DNA from 2 places in the Polycladomyces abyssicola genome. Region 2 is predicted to be linked to the other one. Evidence: a T-box and tRNA genes for the amino acid it is inferred to sense, from the RefSeq annotation. Region 2 holds a T-box; the other holds one or more tRNA genes.

Region 1 (9,183 bases), 470 kb from region 2:
CTGATTTCCATGGCATAGTCCGCCATCATCGCCGCCTTTCTTTCCTCTGCCTGTGTCTGGGGAATCGCTTGCCCGGTTACCCCAGTTCCCCACAACAAAAACGCCAGCAACAGCCCGCACCACATTTTCCACATGAAATGGCCCCCCTTTTCTCACTACCGGTTATTACTATACGGATAATCCCTTTTCCTTCCATGCAAGGAAAAGGGATAAGCATCCTTGAATGACAAAAAAAAATCAGGACCTTTGGCACTATTGCCCACAGAGCCGTTTCATTATGATGGGCATGTACCCATTTTTCAGGAGGAGAGGACCATGCGGAATCATTATGATTTATATCGAAAACCGAAACCGCCATCTTCACCCGAAAAACAACCGGAGAAACGATCGTGGCAGTGGCGGGGTTTGTCATTTACCACTTGGACCGTTTTGCTGTTTATGTTGATTACAGGCACGTCAAGTGCGGGAATTCTATACGCCGTCAACCGGTGGGCCCCTCTGGTGAAAGTGACGAAACCACAGCAAAACCCTTCTGATCCGTCTTCAACTCAGCCGTTTGCCAGCGACGATGATGATCCGTACGGTTGGGAAGGAGAGGATGAATGGGGAGAAACAGACGCGGAGTCTGGCCCTTCTCCCTACCCTGATGCAAAACAGCCGGTACCACCTAAACATAACCGTTGGCATTCAACCGATCAGCATACCCCATCAGACCAAGCCGGGAGGCCCCACCCGTCACCACCTGTTGTCGCTCCGCCGACCGCCAACCGGCCGGTTCCGTCCATCCGGTCCAAGGTGGCCGTTTATGTACCGTATTGGCAAACGAATGCCGCCACCACTTCCTTTCAGCGACATACTGACTCCATAGACACAGCATATTTCGTTTGGTACGAAATAAAACAGAACGGCACCATCGGTCTCATTCCTTCGGCGAAAGAGAACGAAAAAGCCCTGACACTGGTGCGACAACATCGGATCCAAATCATCTTTTCTTTGGGAAACGGGTGGGATCCCAAGCGTCTGCATTACTGGCTGGAAACGGCAGACCGACGACGTTTTTTGACGAAACAAATCGTACAATGGGCCGAGCAACAACGAATCGACGGTGTGGAATTAAACTTGGAGCCGTTGCTCGCCCAGGACCGAGAGCGCTTGTCCGACTTTGTCGTGCTTGTCGCCCGGAATTTGCACGCCAAACGAAAACAACTTCACATCTCCGTCTTTCCCAAAACCCGGGAACCGGGAGATTGGTCCGGGCAGATCGCTCAGGACTGGGCACATCTCGGCCGATATGCAGACAAAGTGAATATCATGACTTTTAACTACAGCTTAAAAAAGCCGGGGCCCGGAACCCCGCTCACGTGGTTGGTAAAAGTTCTCGATTTTGCAGTCACTCAAATACCGGTGGACAAAATCCAAGTGGTTTTTCCGTGGGTCGGCCAACTTTGGAAGACAGATCGGACATCGCCAGATCCTTTAACCTATTCCTCAGCACAAGTGCTGCTTCAAAATGGATGGCCCCTCCGGCGCGATGCAAACCATGAACCTTATCTGGTGAATCGACGAGATGGTAAAACTCAGACAGGATATTTCCAGGACACCATCAGCTACAAAGCCAAACTGGATGTCATCATTCAGCGATATCCCAATATCGGGGGTGTAACCCACTGGTATATCGGAACGGAAGATCCGAAAGTGTGGATGGTAATTGAACAAGCGATGAGATCGAAATCGTTTGAAGTAGGTAGCCGCTGTGGGAAATCCAGACCCCGGCTGCTATTTCCCGTACCCACTCCTCACTCGACAGGATATTGGGTTACCCATGAGCAACCTTTGAGCAAAAGGGAAAACAGCGCACCCGGAATCATGCAGTGGTTAAAACCCGTGTCAGCAGATTGTTTCCAAGAAAGGAAAAACCACCATCCATGCGGATGGTGGTTCTTTGGCGTGCCCTGAGAGATTCGAACTCCCGACCTTCTGATTCGTAGTCAGACGCTCTATCCAGCTGAGCTAAGGGCACATGGTTGGTGCGGACGAAGGGACTTGAACCCCCACGGTCTTGCGACCACAAGATCCTGAATCTTGCGCGTCTGCCAATTCCGCCACGTCCGCGTGTTTTGTTTTTTGTCCTTCAATCAGCGGCGACATCATTTATTTTATTATAGCTTGTTCATGATGTCAACCCTTTTTTCGAAGAAATTTTTTTCTAGATTTTGGAGGCGGCACCCGGATTCGAACCGGGGATAAAGGATTTGCAGTCCTCTGCCTTACCACTTGGCTATGCCGCCTTGTCGTATGATCGACAGTATCCTGTCGCACACTATTTTGAAAGGAGGGGTATCCATGATCCCACTACACTCACCCATCATCGAAAACGTACAGGGACGTTTTGCCGACGTGGAATCCCTGCTTGATAAAGAAGGATTCCAATTGGGCGGTGCGTATGAATATGACCACGGTTACTTTGACAAGGCCCTAGACCGGGAATCGGATGCGCATCAATCTTACCTGCGCGTTCCCGTTTCCTCCGTCAAAGGGCGAATCGGTGACCCCAACGCCACCGTCAAGCTCGGCCGGCCTTTTGTGCTGCGTCACGAATTCCAAGCCGGACCGGATGATCGTGTCAATACCGGTGTCTTTTCCGGCTTGATCGACCAGTTCCAAGAACCGGCCGTTAAAGACGCTCCTGTCGATGAGAAATGGATCGACAGAGCACAATCGGCGCTTCGAGAGCTTGAAACCCGGATTCAAAACGGATTCCGGGATTAATTGGCAGGGGCGGTAGGAATCGAACCCACACTGGAGGTTTTGGAGACCTCTGTTCTGCCATTAAACTACGCCCCTCCACTACCCGTGGTGCCGATGAGAGGACTCGAACCTCCAACCTACTGATTACAAGTCAGTTGCTCTACCAATTGAGCTACATCGGCATAATGGTGGTTCGGGACGGAATCGAACCGCCGACACGAGGATTTTCAGTCCTCTGCTCTACCAACTGAGCTACCGAACCAAGGCGAAATTTATCCTAACATAGTGAAGGGGGATCCGTCAACCGGATTCCTCGTTTTCAAATTGTTGAAAAAAGACTCCTGTAATCCAGAAGTCGGCATGAAAATGGCGGAGAGGGAGGGATTCGAACCCTCGAGGCGGGTTTTGCCCGCCTACACGATTTCCAATCGTGCTCCTTCGGCCAGCTCGGACACCTCTCCGCGTTGCCTATAGAGGAGAAAACCTGCCTGGCAGCGTCCTACTCTCCCAGGGGCTCCCGCCCCAAGTACCATCGGCGCTGGAGGGCTTAACTTCCGTGTTCGGAATGGGAACGGGTGGTTCCCCTCCGCTATCACCACCAGACAGGATATGGTGTTTGGTTACACCTTCAAAATTGGTTACGGGATCGTCTGCATTCACTTGCGAGTGAGGGGAAGCCCTCGACCGATTCGTATCCGTCAGCTCAACGCATTACTGCGCTTACACCTCGGACCGATCTACCTCGTCATCTACAAGGGGTCTTACTCCCACGAGGGGATGGGAAATCTCATCTTGAGGGGGGCTTCGCGCTTAGATGCTTTCAGCGCTTATCCCGTCCGCACTTGGCTACCCAGCGATGCATCTGGCGACACAACTGGTACACCAGCGGTGCGTCCATCCCGGTCCTCTCGTACTAAGGACAGCTCCTCTCAGATTTCCTACGCCCGCGGCAGATAGGGACCGAACTGTCTCACGACGTTCTGAACCCAGCTCGCGTACCGCTTTAATGGGCGAACAGCCCAACCCTTGGGACCGACTTCAGCCCCAGGATGCGATGAGCCGACATCGAGGTGCCAAACCTCCCCGTCGATGTGGACTCTTGGGGGAGATTAGCCTGTTATCCCCGGGGTAGCTTTTATCCGTTGAGCGATGGCCCTTCCACTCGGAACCACCGGATCACTAAGCCCGACTTTCGTCCCTGCTCGACTTGTAGGTCTCGCAGTCAAGCTCCCTTCTGCCTTTACACTCTTAGGCGCGATTTCCAACCGCGCTGAGGGAACCTTTGGGCGCCTCCGTTACCTTTTAGGAGGCGACCGCCCCAGTCAAACTGCCCACCTGACACGGTCCTCCAGCCGGATCACGGCTGCGAGTTAGAACCCCGGTACAGCCAGAGTGGTATCCCACCGGCGCCTCCACCGAAGCTGGCGCTCCGGCTTCTCAGGCTCCCACCTATCCTGTACAAGCTGTACCTAGATTCAATATCAGGCTGCAGTAAAGCTCCACGGGGTCTTTCCGTCTTGCCGCGGGTAACCTGCATCTTCACAGGTACTACGATTTCACCGGGTCTCTCGTTGAGACAGCGCCCAAGTCGTTACGCCTTTCGTGCGGGTCGGAACTTACCCGACAAGGAATTTCGCTACCTTAGGACCGTTATAGTTACGGCCGCCGTTTACTGGGGCTTCGGTTCAGAGCTTCGCCTTTCGGCTAACCCTTCCCCTTAACCTTCCAGCACCGGGCAGGCGTCAGCCCCTATACTTCGCCTTACGGCTTAGCAGAGACCTGTGTTTTTGCTAAACAGTCGCTTGGGCCTCTTCACTGCGACCTCCTCGGGCTGTTAACCCTACCGAGGCACCCCTTCTCCCGAAGTTACGGGGTCATTTTGCCGAGTTCCTTAACGAGAGTTATCCCGCGCGCCTGAGGATTCTCTCCTCGCCTACCTGTGTCGGTTTGCGGTACGGGCACCTCACTCCTCGCTAGAGGCTTTTCTTGGCAGTGTGGGATCAGGGACTTCGGTACTTCAATTTCCCTCGCCATCACGGCTCAGCCTTATGACCGGACGGATTTGCCTATCCGATCAGCCTTACCGCTTGGACGCGCACTTCCAATCGCGCGATCCCCTACCCTCCTGCGTCCCCCCTTCGCTCAAACGGAGTGGAGGTGGTACAGGAATATCAACCTGTTGTCCATCGCCTACGCCTTTCGGCCTCGGCTTAGGTCCCGACTTACCCTGAGCGGACGAGCCTTCCTCAGGAAACCTTAGGCTTACGGCGGAGGGGATTCTCACCCCTCTTTTCGTTACTCACACCGGCATTCTCACTTCCCAGCGCTCCACCATGCCTTCCGGCACAGCTTCGACGCCCTGGGAACGCTCCCCTACCGCGTATCTTCCGATACACCCACAGCTTCGGTGGTCCGTTTAGCCCCGTTACATTTTCGGCGCAGGGTCACTTGACCAGTGAGCTATTACGCACTCTTTAAATGATGGCTGCTTCTAAGCCAACATCCTGGTTGTCTCGGCAACCCCACATCCTTTTCCACTTAACGGACACTTGGGGACCTTAGCTGGTGGTCTGGGCTGTTTCCCTCTTGACCACGGATCTTAGCACTCGTAGTCTGACTCCCGGAGTAAAGTAAACGGCATTCGGAGTTTGACTGAGTTCGGTAACCCGGGAAGGGCCCCTAGCCCAATCAGTGCTCTACCTCCGTCACTCATCCTCCGAGGCTAGCCCTAAAGCTATTTCGGGGAGAACCAGCTATCTCCGAGTTCGATTGGCATTTCACCCCTACCCACACCTCATCCCCTGGTTTTTCAACACCAGTGGGTTCGGGCCTCCATTGAGTGTTACCTCAACTTCACCCTGGACATGGGTAGATCACCCGGTTTCGGGTCGACGACCACGTACTCATTCGCCCTGTTCAGACTCGCTTTCGCTACGGCTCCGGCTTCTCGCCTTAACCTCGCACGTGACCGTCACTCGCCGGTTCATTCTACAAAAGGCACGCCGTCACGCCCCAAGGACGCTCCGACTGCTTGTAGGCACACGGTTTCAGGTTCTCTTTCACTCCCCTCCCGGGGTGCTTTTCACCTTTCCCTCACGGTACTGGTTCGCTATCGGTCGCCAGGGAGTATTTAGCCTTGGGAGGTGGTCCTCCCTGCTTCCCACGGGATTTCACGTGTCCCGCGGTACTCGGGGTCCGTCTCGGAGAGGCGAAGGTTTCGACTACAGGGCTGTTACCTCCTATGGCGGACCGTTCCAGGTCACTTCGTCTACCCTCGCCTTTTATCACTCCATGTGAGACGCCCCACAACCCCGCCGGGCAAAACCCGACGGTTTGGGCTGTTCCCCTTTCGCTCGCCGCTACTCAGGGAATCGCTGTTGCTTTCTTCTCCTCGGGGTACTAAGATGTTTCAGTTCCCCCGGTGTGCCCCCGTCCACCCTATGTGTTCAGGTGGCGGTACCAGCCCTCGTCGGACTGGTGGGTTGCCCCATTCGGGAATCCTCGGATCAACGCTCGCTTACAGCTCCCCGAGGCATATCGGTGTTCGCCCCGCCCTTCATCGGCTCCTGGCGCCAAGGCATCCACCGTGCGCCCTTACTAGCTTCTCCTCAGGACTCGCTACCTGTGAATGCTTGACTCTCCCGTATCCAATTTTCAAGGTGCAACCGCAATTTCCGCTGATTTCTCAGCAGTTTCGTCGTGACGAATAATAATATAGCACAGCTCTCACATCGAATCAAGCACTTTTTTCGAGGAATTATTTTCCGGATCGGGTGTCTAAAAATCGCTTCATTAATAAATAAGGCGACAGGCTGATCACTTTCTTCAACCTCGACCACACGGGCTTTCACTAATGGCATGATCTCATCATCACACGAGATGAATGGACCTGCAATAACGCGAATCCTCTTCCGTCAGCTTTTTTCCCCTTCATGTAGAATACCCAAACAGAAAAAATTCACCCCGTTCCACACGAAACGGGGTGTTCTCATCAAACAATCAAATTCATGCCCACATATATCCGAGTTCCACCGCTTCCAAATAGGCACGGTTCAAATGATCCGGCCGGATAAAAGCCGATAACAGATCCAAGTGACTTGCTTCCAGTTTCGTGAAACCCGGTCAACAAATCGTCCGTGATCCGCAATGTATAATCCTGATCAATCGTCAATTGGGTCCATCCTGTTCTCTCTTCCGCAAATCCACAGGGGGGGGACGGTTTCCAAAGCCCGCACGACTGTCGTTCCGACCGCATGTTAGGGTAAGGAGCTGAATAGGGGGAAATTGCGGCAATGATCAAATCGTCCGCAGCGATGTCTAGGGGTGTGGTCAAATGGCTTTGATTCATCAATTCGAACTGCCCGTCTGTGTAGAAACGTTACAGAAGGTTAAATGTCGATTCACACATCCTGATTATCATGAGGAACTGAGAGATAAGGGGGGATAGCATGTTTGAGAAGAGGAAATGGAGCAAAAAGTTAGTGATTGTCATCTTAGCAATATTCGTTGCAAGTACAAGCACTGCTTTTGAATCCAATTCACTGGCAGCACAACCTAACACGGAGCCGAGTCATTTCTCGGAAAAGCTTCCCATTGGCTCTCCTGAATTACCTGAGCGGCGTACGGTTGAACATCCTGTTCCTGGAGTGACGATTACTACCGTCTACCGGGGGTACCCTGACACTCACGCGTTTTTTACTGTAACCGTAGCGACCGTCAACGACAAGGAGACGGCTGACAACATTAACGTCGCGCTGAAGAAGGCCGGATTCGACTCACGTATTGAGACGCTAAACGAACGTGCACCTGACGATCCTGCTACCGGTCCATTGGGTTATCGCGTCCGTGTAGGTTTCTTTTCAGATAAACCTTCTGCATTGGCAATGGCTGAGAAGATCAAACAGGCGGGCGTCCGGCTGGATAACGGTCAAGTCATTGGCGAAAAGAGCTCTGTACAGTTTAGTGCCGAGGATGGTGGACCTACAACCGGTCCGTGGGAAATCCGGATTTTAACAATTGATCCGAAATATTACCGCGGTGAACTGAAAGTTGCTCTCGCAACGCCGGACGGGATTGGCAGCGAAACAGTATCATCCATTGTCCGTCGTACCGGTGCGTCAATTGGTACAAACGCTAGCTATTTCGTGATGCGGGATACCGATGGCACACCTGGGGACGTTGCTGGCCTCTCTGTTGTGAACGGGCGTCTCATCAGTGAAGCGGTGAACAATACCGGCAGCTTTGTTTTGACCAGTCCTAATGGTCGTGGAGCTAGAGTAGAAAAACTGTCAACCGAGCTATCAGTTCATTCCTCTGACGGATCATCGACAATGATTGACGGAATCAATCGTAAGCCTGGTCTTATCTTGAACTGTGGCGGCATCGACGATACACCAACCAATCATCCCAAACATGACTTCTTATGTACTGACCCGGATGAGATCGTCTACTTTACCCGGGACTACGGTCGGATAGCAGATGCTGGACCCGGGGTGCAGGTAACTCTAGATAAGGAAGGAAAAGTGATCGCGGTAGCCGAACAACGTGGTGGAGTGATCCCCGAAGAAGGAATCATGCTGCAGGGCACTGGGAAAGGTGCTGACTGGTTACGCCTTCACGCAAAAGTCGGATCAAAGTTGTACATCAAACAGTCGGTCAAGAATGCAGAGGGTGAGCACCTGAAACTCAACAAGAATATCAATATTGTCAGCGGTGGTCCAATACTGCTTAAAGACGGCAGGCCTGTCGTTGATGCATACGCAGAAGGGTTCCATTGGTCGGAGAGCCCTTTCTACTACAACTTCGGCGTACGTCGGCACCCTAGAACGATCGCCGGCACTACACCTGACGGCAAGATCATCATTGTGGTGGCTGACGGACGTATTCCAGGTGTAGCAACGGGGCTCAATTTCAAGGAAGAAGTAGCACTGATGAAAAGCCTCGGTGTTACTGATGCTGTAAATCTGGACGGCGGTGGCTCTTCGACTTTTGTCGGTCCTGACGGTCTTCGCAATCATCCTTCGGACGGCCAGGAACGTCCAACCGGTGATGCCCTGCTCGTGATGCCCCCAAAGCATCAAAACTAGGGATATTTAATCAACACCGAATAGCCAAAGACTGGAATCGATTTGTGACATTGTGAATGTTGCCCAGCACTAAGTGCTGGGCTCTTTCTGTGTGGTGACTGCTCCCTTGTGCTGAAGGCCCAAGGTTCGGCTCTCACTCTTCAGTTCAACTTTTCCCGTTCCCCTTGATCCCATGATTTCGATCTATTCCCATCGACTTTGATAAATTTGACCCGGCCCCGGCTTTATGAATATTGGGGTTGATCTTGAAGTGTTCTATCTCATGACGAATTTTCTCCAACTCGATACGAATGCTTTTAAAACCCTTATCCATTGTCTCTTTATATTCTTCGAGCTTTTGGTAACGATC
Region 2 (9,183 bases):
CTTGTATTCCATAGATTATTGTAACAAAATTGCCACCCCATCGCGTAGGGGATAATGGGTGTCTGAAAGTTTTGTTTTTGTTTCAGGAGGTGAAGGAGATGGGGCAAAAAGATCGGGAGAAAACTTCCCCGATGATCGTCAGCGCTTGTTTCGCCGGGATTCACTGCCGTTTTGACCAAAGGCACAACCGGATCGATGCCATCCAGCGGCTGGTTCGGAAAGGGCGGGCGATTCCCGTTTGTCCCGAACAGATGGGTGGTCTGCCCACCCCACGCAATCCGGCGGAGATCGTCGGTGGTGACGGAGACGATGTGCTGGACGGCCGGGCTCGTGTCGTGGATAACCAAGGGAATGATGTGACAGAAGCATTCCTGGCCGGTGCACGGGAAGCATTGGCCATGGCAAAAGCGATCGGTGCCAAAAAAGCGATTTTGAAGGAGCGGAGCCCGTCATGCGGCAGTTGTGCCATTTACGACGGGACATTCAGCAAAACATTGAAGGCAGGAATGGGGGTAACTGCCGCATTGTTGCGAAGGCACGGCATCGAAGTCGTGTCGGAAGAAACATGGGAAGGAGAAAAGGATCCGCAAGATTAAACCCGTACTGTACGTCGCGATTCAGAAGAGAGGGGAAGATTTTCCCTTGTTTTTTATTTTTTGAATCTATTGCTATGATGAAAATGAACGTCAATACCAACAAAGGGGAGAGGGAGGTCCATGTGGTCGGAGACCGAAGTCACACGCAAGTTGGGTGTGCAATATCCCATCATCCAGGCGGGAATGGCGGGTGGTCCCGCATCGCCGGAGTTGGCCGCGGCGGTTTCGGAGGCGGGAGGACTGGGAACGTTGGGGGCCGGTTACTGGACGGGCGAGCAGTTGCGGGATGCCGTTCGCACTGTGCGTCGGTTGACCGACCGCCCGTTTGCCGTCAATCTGTTCGTCCCGGAACCTTATGAAGTGTCGGAGGAACGGATTTCCCGTGTTCAGGAGAGAATGCGTCGCTATCGAAAAGAACTGGGGTTATCATCAGAACCACAATTTCCCAAACAGTTCGCTCCGGCGTTTGAGGAACAGATGGAAGTGGTGTTGGAAGAACGGGTCCCCGTACTCAGTTTTACGTTTGGCAAGTTGGGGGCCGAATGGATGCAAGCTTTGAAGGGACGCGATGTCGTGGTGATTGGCACGGCGACAACCGTGCGTGAAGCGGTCACATTGGAAGAGAGCGGTGTGGATATGGTGGTGGCCCAGGCGTTTGAGGCGGGCGGCCATCGGGGAACGTTTTTGAGCCGGTTTGATGAAGCGTTGATCGGCGGGATGGCGTTGATCCCGGCGATGGTGGACGCCGTCCGCATCCCGGTGATTGCCGCAGGCGGCATCATGGACGGCCGGGGAATTTCCGCGGCCTTGACGTTGGGAGCGCAAGGCGTGCAATTGGGAACGGCGTTTTTGACCTGCCGCGAGAGCGGCGCCCATCCGTTGCACCAGCAAGCGGTGTTGTCCGCGACCGATGAGAGTACGACTCTGACGCGTGCTTTCTCCGGCAAGCCTGCACGAGGTATCCGCAACCGGTTCATTGAGGAGATGGCGGATGTCGAACTACCCGATTATCCGGTACAAAATGCGTTGACCCGGGAAATCCGGCAAGCGGCGGGCAAGCAGGGACGATCCGAATTCCTGTCGATGTGGGCGGGACAAGGCACCCGACTGAGTCGGGAGATGACGGCAGAAGCGTTGATACAGGTATTGGTCAAGGAAACGGAGAAAGCGGTTAGTCGGTTGACGTAGGGAGTGCGTGAAGGTTTATCATAATGGCCGCTCCGAGCTGAGCGGCCGTATGGTTACTTCCATAACTCCCCTTTTCGCTCACTCTTGGTCGTTGACATACACACGGTGGCTGACGAAGAAATCGTGCAGATCCCGCCCGCTGGTTTGCTGCATGATCCGGATGAAGTCCCGCGTGGTGGCTACACCGAACTTCTTGGCCTGGAACCAGGCGTGCATGGCACGGTAGAAGGTATCGTCACCCAGCTCCATCCGCAATTCGTTCAACGTGCGGGAGCCGTATCCGTAGATCATCTGGCGGTACGCATTGATCCCACCCTCATTTGCATGCTGGGTGAATGTGGAAACGGGGGAGGAAACGTGATAGTATTCCTCCTTCGTCGGTTCCGTTGTCAACCCGTTCAAATCATTCATGTATAGCGCTGCGGCGAAGGTGGCAAATGATTCGTCCAGCCACGGCTCATCATATTCGTTATTGCCGATGATGCCATAGAACCACTGATGGCCGATTTCATGTGCCGTTACTGACTTCACCCACTCCTGGGTACGGTTGTCGTTGAGGCTCATCATGATCAGTTGGGGATATTCCATCCCGCCAAACCATCCTTCCATGCTGACAATGTCCAACTCCGGCCACGGGTACTTTCCGAACTTTTCACTGAACAGGGCGATGCTACCGCGTCCTGCCTCCAACATCGCGTCGGCATACTTGGCTTGCCGGTCGGTATAGTACACGTTGATTTTCACATCGCCGACCGATGTCTGCCGGACATGGTAGTTCGGGTCCAACTCCATCGCAAAGTCGCGGACATTTTGAGCTCGGAAATGGTAAGTGGCCAAGTCTTTGTGGAAGATGGTTTTGCCGACTTGCGTGCCGGTCGCCGCCACCACCTGGCTGCGGTCGGTGGTGAACAGGACGTCAAAATCCCCGGTTAACGAATAGAACGATTCTCCGTAAGGGAAATAGGGATCGGTGTTCCAGCCCTCTTCATCGTACACGGCCAGGATGGGGAACCAGTTGCCGAGAGAAACGGTGGTGCCATGCCATCCGAAACGGTCCTGCAGTTCAGGCACTTTGACGGTAAAAAGCGATTTGCACTTCCGGTCGACTGTTGGGGGCCAAGTTGAGGCCGGTGATGTGAAGCGCGGTTTCGCTTAAGGAAAATGCGGTCGGATTTCCGTTTACCTTGACGGATTGGATCTGTGTTCCTCCGCCAGCTTCCGTGAAATCCCGCGCGTTGGCCCACACATTGAAATACAGGTCATGGAGCGTAAAACCGAGATTGTTGCCAAACGTCACGTTCATCGTTCCGGTGATCGTATGACGGTTGGCATCATAGGTGACGTTCATCCGGTAATGAGGGCGGGCGGGACCGAGCAGGCGGTCATTCCGGTGGGCGGATGACTTCGTCCGGGGCACCGCCTTCACATGCGGGTGCGGATTGGCCGGTTGATAGACACCGGGGATGTCCGCCGGGTCCGTCGCAGGTTGTGCGTGTGTGACGGCAGGAGACAGCGGCCAACTAACGGTCCCCGCCAATAGGAAAACGGTTGTGGTGAGTACGGACAGTAACCTTGTTTTTTTCAAATGGCATCCCTCCTCTTTTTAGGGATATCTTTCTTGCGCGGTGGAAACGATTCCTTGGGACTATTGAACTATTTTTAAAAAAATAAAAATCGGGGCTATGGCCATTCCGTTAGGCAGCAATGCTCCCCAAGTGAATGTCAAGCTCAACCGAGCGAAGACTCGGAAAGCGCAAAATAAAAAAAGAGCCGGCTGGCTCTCTGATTATGAATAAACCGTTTCCACATCTCTCAGTCTGCATGATGCGATTCAGTCTTAATTCGCTTCAGTAATCGCCGATACTGAAGATACATTGTCACTCGCCACGGCAGGATCATGCCGAAGGCGAGGATAAAGAAGACCCCACCCGTCTGCGGAATGGAAATGTGTTCTTCCACGTAGGTGTGCAAGCCAAGACGCAAGACCAGCAGCCCGAGCAGGATGAAGATGAACGCTTTGGATCGCTTCAGATAGATATCACCGCCAACGACGTGAAAATGGGATGTGCGGATCAGCGGGTAGGAGAAAAACACAGCGCCGGCGAGAAAAGCGATGATTCCCCAGGAAACGGGGATACGGGTCGGCGGGTAGAGGAACATCAGAAACCCCGTACTCATGGCGATCGGTGGCAGTATGATCTTTTTGGCCGATGTCGGTTTCTTGGTTGCACGCAACCGGATCACAACGATGGTAAGGGCCATGATGAGTGATCCCAGCGTGGCCGCGATGTGCAGTGGTTTCACTCCGAAGGCTTGCATGGTCAACCCTCCTACTTGAACACCGAAATCGTAACATACCAGTCTGGGTTTGTAAATATTTCGGTAAGTCAGGTTGCATCCGTCGCCATTTCTTGTTATCTTGTTATCATGAGTGAGCGGGAAAGCTCAGCCCTTCAGGGTTGGGATGAAAGTGAGCGTCGGACGCAAAACGGACAATCGGATACTGACAAAGGCGAAGAAGAAGAAGAGTAGCGCGGACCGGCCCGTTCAGAGAGTTGACGGTGGGTGCGAGTCAACCGGGCTTCCGCGTGAATGGGCTTCGGAGCCGTTTCCCGAAAGGATACTCAATCGTCCGAGTAGGCGGAACCGGTCGCAAACCGTTATGGCAATCAAGTGCGCCGATATTCGGCGAAGCAGGGTGGTACCGCGAGGAATGCCTCGTCCCTATGGGGATGGGGTTTTTTATTTTGGAAAAAAGGAGCGTGAATCGGACATGAAACGGATGTTGTCTGGCATTCAACCGACGGGAAATCTGCATCTGGGCAATTATCTCGGTGCGTTGAAGCGGTTTGTGGAATTGCAGGATGAGGCCGAATGCTTCTACTGTGTGGTTGATCTTCATGCATTGACCGTGCCGCGTGATCCCGATGAATTGCGGGAGAAGACATTGGAAGTGGCGACGCTGTATCTGGCGGCCGGCTTGGATCCAAAAAAGGCGACACTGTTCGTACAATCCCATGTTCGGGCGCACACGGAAGCAGGTTGGTTGTTGCAATGCGTAGCCCGTATGGGTGAGTTGAACCGCATGACGCAATTTAAGGAAAAAAGCCAGGGGTCCGATGGCGTGGTTGTTGGTTTGTACACCTACCCGGTTCTGCAGGCAGCGGACATCGTTCTGTACCAAGCGGATGCCGTTCCGGTGGGGGAAGACCAGAAACAGCACCTGGAATTGGCGCGCGACTTGGCCGAGCGGTTTAACAACCGGTACGGGAAAGTGCTGACACTGCCGGAACCGCTGATCGGGAAGATCGGTGCGCGTATCATGGGATTGGACAATCCGGTGAAAAAGATGAGCAAAAGTGCAGGAAGTGAAGCCAACTACATTGCGCTTCTGGATGAGCCGGATGTGATCGTGAAGAAGATCAAACGAGCGGTGACCGATTCGGAGAACTGTATCGCCTATGATCCGGAGAGCAAGCCAGGGATCAGCAATCTGTTGGTCATTTACAGCCTGATCACGGGACAGACGATCGAGGAAACCGTCCAGCATTTTGAAGGAAAAGGATACGGGCAGTTGAAGAAAGAAGTGGCCGAAGCAGTGGTGGAACATCTCACACCGATCCGTGAGCGTTATCACGAACTGCGGCAATCGGGGGAAGTGGAACGCGTACTGGCTGAAGGTGCGGAAAAAGCAAGTGCCATCGCGGATGAAACACTGGCCAGGATGAAGGAAGCGATGGGGTTGGTACCGCCGTTTGGCCGGTAATGCAAATGTACGTACCGTCCTTGCAGGGGATTGTAGGCGGAACCAAGAGAAGAATACCGGGATCCTGAACATAAAGGTCCGGGCAGATTGCCCGGACCTTCTATTATGTCTATGTCCAGTTATGATCAATAATAAAAGCCGACCCTGCGTGGGGTCGTCCGATTAACCGTTCAGGGCGTTCAATTTTTGAGCCAAGCGGGATTTCTTCCGAGCTGCGGCATTTTTATGGAGAAGGCCTTTGGTGACGCCTTTGTCCAATTTCCGGGAAGCTTCGCGCAACAGAACGGCCGCTTGTTCTTTATCCTTGGCCTCCACTGCAGCCAAGAATTTTTTGATGGCCGTACGGATGGCGGATTTTTGGGCTGCGCGATGCATCCGGCGTTTTTCGTTGGTTTTCGCCCGTTTGATCGCAGATTTGATGTTCGCCATGATTTCACCTCCTGCAGATACCACCATTGCGTCCCTTAGCGTGCAACATGCTAAATTGTAGCACGGCAATGGGCAAATTGCAAGCTTGGAATAATGAGGGGGAATGTGTGGCAAAAATAGGATGTATCTGAGCGAGAGGAGTTGGTTATCGACATGGCGCATGACACCAACAAACGGGACGAAGCGAAAGATCGGCCGATGTTGGATTTGAGTGCCTTGGCCATTCGTACGGACCTCGCGCGGGAAGCCCATGATTTAGCGTTGAAAGGACGCGAAGAAGGGGAAATCCCCGGTGTGCGAATGGAAGAATACGAGGAGGATGGCATCAAAACCAGCTGGATTTGGGTGGAGAACGAGGAGGGAGCCCGTGCACTGGGAAAACAGCAGGGTACGTATCTGACGTTGGAAGTGCCGGGACTCAGAAGCAAGGACTCAGAACTGCAACATCGGGTGGCCGTCCATTTTTCCCGGGAATTTTCCCGTTTTCTCGAAGAGTCGGGAATTGCCGAAGACGACAAAATCTTGGTCGTTGGGTTGGGCAACTGGAACGTGACCGCCGATGCACTGGGGCCGTTTGTCGTGAAACACACACTGATTACGCGCCACCTGTTTCAGCTGATGCCGGAACAAGTGGAGGAAGGGTACCGTTCGGTCAGCGCCATTTCGCCGGGGGTGATGGGGACAACCGGGATCGAGACCAGCGAAATAGTGCGTGGTCTTGTGGAAAAAACGAAACCGGACGCTGTCATCGCCGTCGATTCGTTGGCATCCAGGGCATTGACGCGGGTCAACACTACGATCCAAGTGGCGGATAGCGGCATCAATCCTGGTTCTGGTGTGGGAAACAAACGGAAAGCATTGAACCGTGACACGTTGGGTGTGCCTGTGATCGCGATCGGGGTACCGACAGTGGTGGATGCGGCGACGATTACATATGACACGATCGAACTGGTGATGTCGCACCTTCACCGCGAGATGAACCAAAAAAAACCGGCCAACCCGCTTGACCCGCTGAATCGACCCGATTTGAAAGAGTTGCAGAATCAGAAAGTGGATGAGGCAGCCAAGAACCGCTTTCTGGGATTGATCGGCGGGCTGAGTGATGAGGAAAAACGGCAGTTGATTCACGAAGTGCTCTCACCGTTGGGACAAAACTTGATCGTCACCCCCAAAGAGGTGGACGATTTTATCTCCGATATCGGCAAACTGGTGGCGGACGGAATCAATTGCGCATTGCACGAATCCGTTACCATCGATAACGTCTCGGCTCATACAACTTGAACGGTACACAGCCGTTTTTCTATCAATTCAATTCATTTTTCATAGGTTCTACCTTGTCCCTTTCTTTCATATACCTGGGATAAGACAAGGATGATAGAGGGGGAGAGGAATGCGCCACCGTTATCGGGGTTTTGCTACGTTGAACATGTCTGGACCACGTGAACGCCAATCATTTGTCCTGTTGATTCTGGGAACAGCGTTGGTGTTCATTTTTACCGGCGCTTTCGCCATGTTGGAGGCAGAACGGAGCGCACACTCTTCCGATCTCGGCAGATTTACCGCTCACCTGTCAGCCGACACGCTGTTATGGGCGATGGGCAGAGAGATTCCATATTTGGCGACGATGCGTGACAAGCAGGACGATGGGCGGATGTCCCGGCTCTTTTTTGAACTGGCCACCAGCATCGATCCAAAGGACCCCCGTACGTTTATCGGGCGGGAATTACCCGGTTTCAGTTTGTTTGACACCGAGATCGTCGTAGCCGGACAAGGCGTGAAATACACGGATGTGCCAATCGAATCAGAACCGTCGCCGGATTTGGCCAAAGAACTGGAGCGACAATCCGAAAAGGTAAAGAACAGCATCCCGTCAGATCGTGTGGATAAGCCTTCACCTTCACCTTCCGTCAAGCGTGTCTTCATCTACCAGACACATTTCAGCGAATCGTACTTGCCGGAGTTGGGCCGGCAAGATCCCGACATGGCTTATGACTGGGACAAAAACGTGATCATGGTCGGCAAGCGTTTGGGCGAGGAGTTGGATCGCTTGGGAATCGGAGCGGAAGTCTCCACCGCGCATTATAAGGAAGCGCACCCCAAACTGTACCGCTCTTCCCGTAAAACGGTACTGGCGGCGATGCATCAAAATCAGGATTTGCAATACTTCATCGATATTCATCGGGATTCGCAACGCAGGGACAAAACCACCACGACAATCGACGGGAAGCCCTACGCCCGCATTTCGTTCGTCATCGGTACGGCACATGAGGATTGGGAGAAAAATCTGAAGCTGGCACGTCAACTGCACAACAAACTGGAATCCTTGTATCCGGGATTGTCCAAAGGCGTATTTCTCAAAAATCGTGCCACGGGCAACGGCGAATACAACCAATCCTTGTCTCCTCGGAGTATTCTGGTGGAAATCGGCGGGGTGGACAACAACTTTGTTGAAGTCTTTCGTACCACCAAAGCGCTGGCCCGTGCGTTTGCGGATCTGTATTTCCAAACCGAACCTGTTGACGCCCGGCCATCGGCACCAAGCAGTTCTAGATAGACGGGAGGGTAGCCTGTTTCCCCGCGAACGATCTTTGATCTGGTGAAAAAGGAGAGAGAGGGAAACAGGCAGGCTCACCCGGATGGGAATGGATTGATCCGAAAGTTCTGGAATGGTCAGGTGATGCGAGATGAAATGGGCGGCACAAGTGACCGCGCTGTTGATGGTGTTGATGTTCGGGGTGTTTCTGGGCATTGACACGGCTGAACAAAACATCCAAAAAATACAGGGAAACGAAGGGGCTCCGCGGGCGGTTCACATCACGCCGGAAAACGGCAGAGTGGAAATTTCGGTGATGGGACATGTGGTGGAAACGCAAAATCCCGTTTCCAAGGAGAACGTGCAACGGGTGAAACAAGTGAGACGTTCGGTAGAACAGAACAACGGCTTACTGGCCAAGATGGGCAATGAGATGGGCAACGGCATCCGTCAGGGAACGAGAAAAGCGATTGAAGTGATTGTAGGATGGTTGGATTCAGATGAGAAAAATCGATGATATCCATTGATGGAGAAAGTCATTCCGTGGTATAGTGACAATCAAACAAAACGGAGCAGAGCCAGGAAGAGCGGAGCGGAGCCGAGTAGAGACGAGTCGGAGAGAAGAAGATCTTGATCGAACGAACCAAGGGCGCGTCCGGTAAAGGATGCCC

Evidence for each region. A T-box is a leader RNA that pairs with one kind of tRNA and senses whether it is charged. The one in region 2 lies ahead of trpS (tryptophan--tRNA ligase), so its partner is inferred to be a tRNA-Trp.
Region 1: it has a tRNA-Trp gene. The T-box ahead of trpS (tryptophan--tRNA ligase) is inferred to sense a tRNA for this amino acid. The anticodon was not compared.

The regions. Positions count from the first base shown of each region.
Region 1 covers NZ_AP024601.1:2,656,068-2,665,250, forward strand. The annotation lists gene KI215_RS13235 (hypothetical protein) at 1-134, opposite strand, end outside; gene KI215_RS13240 (glycosyl hydrolase family 18 protein) at 316-1,956, shown strand; tRNA gene KI215_RS13245 (tRNA-Arg) at 1,944-2,020, opposite strand; tRNA gene KI215_RS13250 (tRNA-Leu) at 2,026-2,112, opposite strand; tRNA gene KI215_RS13255 (tRNA-Cys) at 2,215-2,288, opposite strand; gene KI215_RS13260 (YugN family protein) at 2,344-2,769, shown strand; tRNA gene KI215_RS13265 (tRNA-Trp) at 2,771-2,844, opposite strand; tRNA gene KI215_RS13270 (tRNA-Thr) at 2,855-2,930, opposite strand; tRNA gene KI215_RS13275 (tRNA-Phe) at 2,935-3,010, opposite strand; tRNA gene KI215_RS13280 (tRNA-Ser) at 3,116-3,209, opposite strand; rRNA gene rrf (5S ribosomal RNA) at 3,235-3,351, opposite strand; rRNA gene KI215_RS13290 (23S ribosomal RNA) at 3,417-6,356, opposite strand; gene KI215_RS13295 (phosphodiester glycosidase family protein) at 7,197-8,834, shown strand; gene KI215_RS13300 (hypothetical protein) at 8,980-9,183, opposite strand, start outside.
Region 2 covers NZ_AP024601.1:2,183,024-2,192,206, reverse strand. The annotation lists gene KI215_RS11065 (2-thiouracil desulfurase family protein) at 99-596, shown strand; gene KI215_RS11060 (NAD(P)H-dependent flavin oxidoreductase) at 717-1,784, shown strand; gene KI215_RS11055 (M1 family metallopeptidase) at 1,863-2,855, opposite strand; gene KI215_RS11050 (gluzincin family metallopeptidase) at 2,848-3,369, opposite strand; gene KI215_RS11045 (CcdC family protein) at 3,597-4,103, opposite strand; T-box leader at 4,291-4,513, shown strand; gene trpS (tryptophan--tRNA ligase) at 4,558-5,550, shown strand; gene rpsT (30S ribosomal protein S20) at 5,713-5,979, opposite strand; gene gpr (GPR endopeptidase) at 6,178-7,260, shown strand; gene spoIIP (stage II sporulation protein P) at 7,370-8,533, shown strand; gene KI215_RS11020 (DUF3679 domain-containing protein) at 8,664-9,029, shown strand.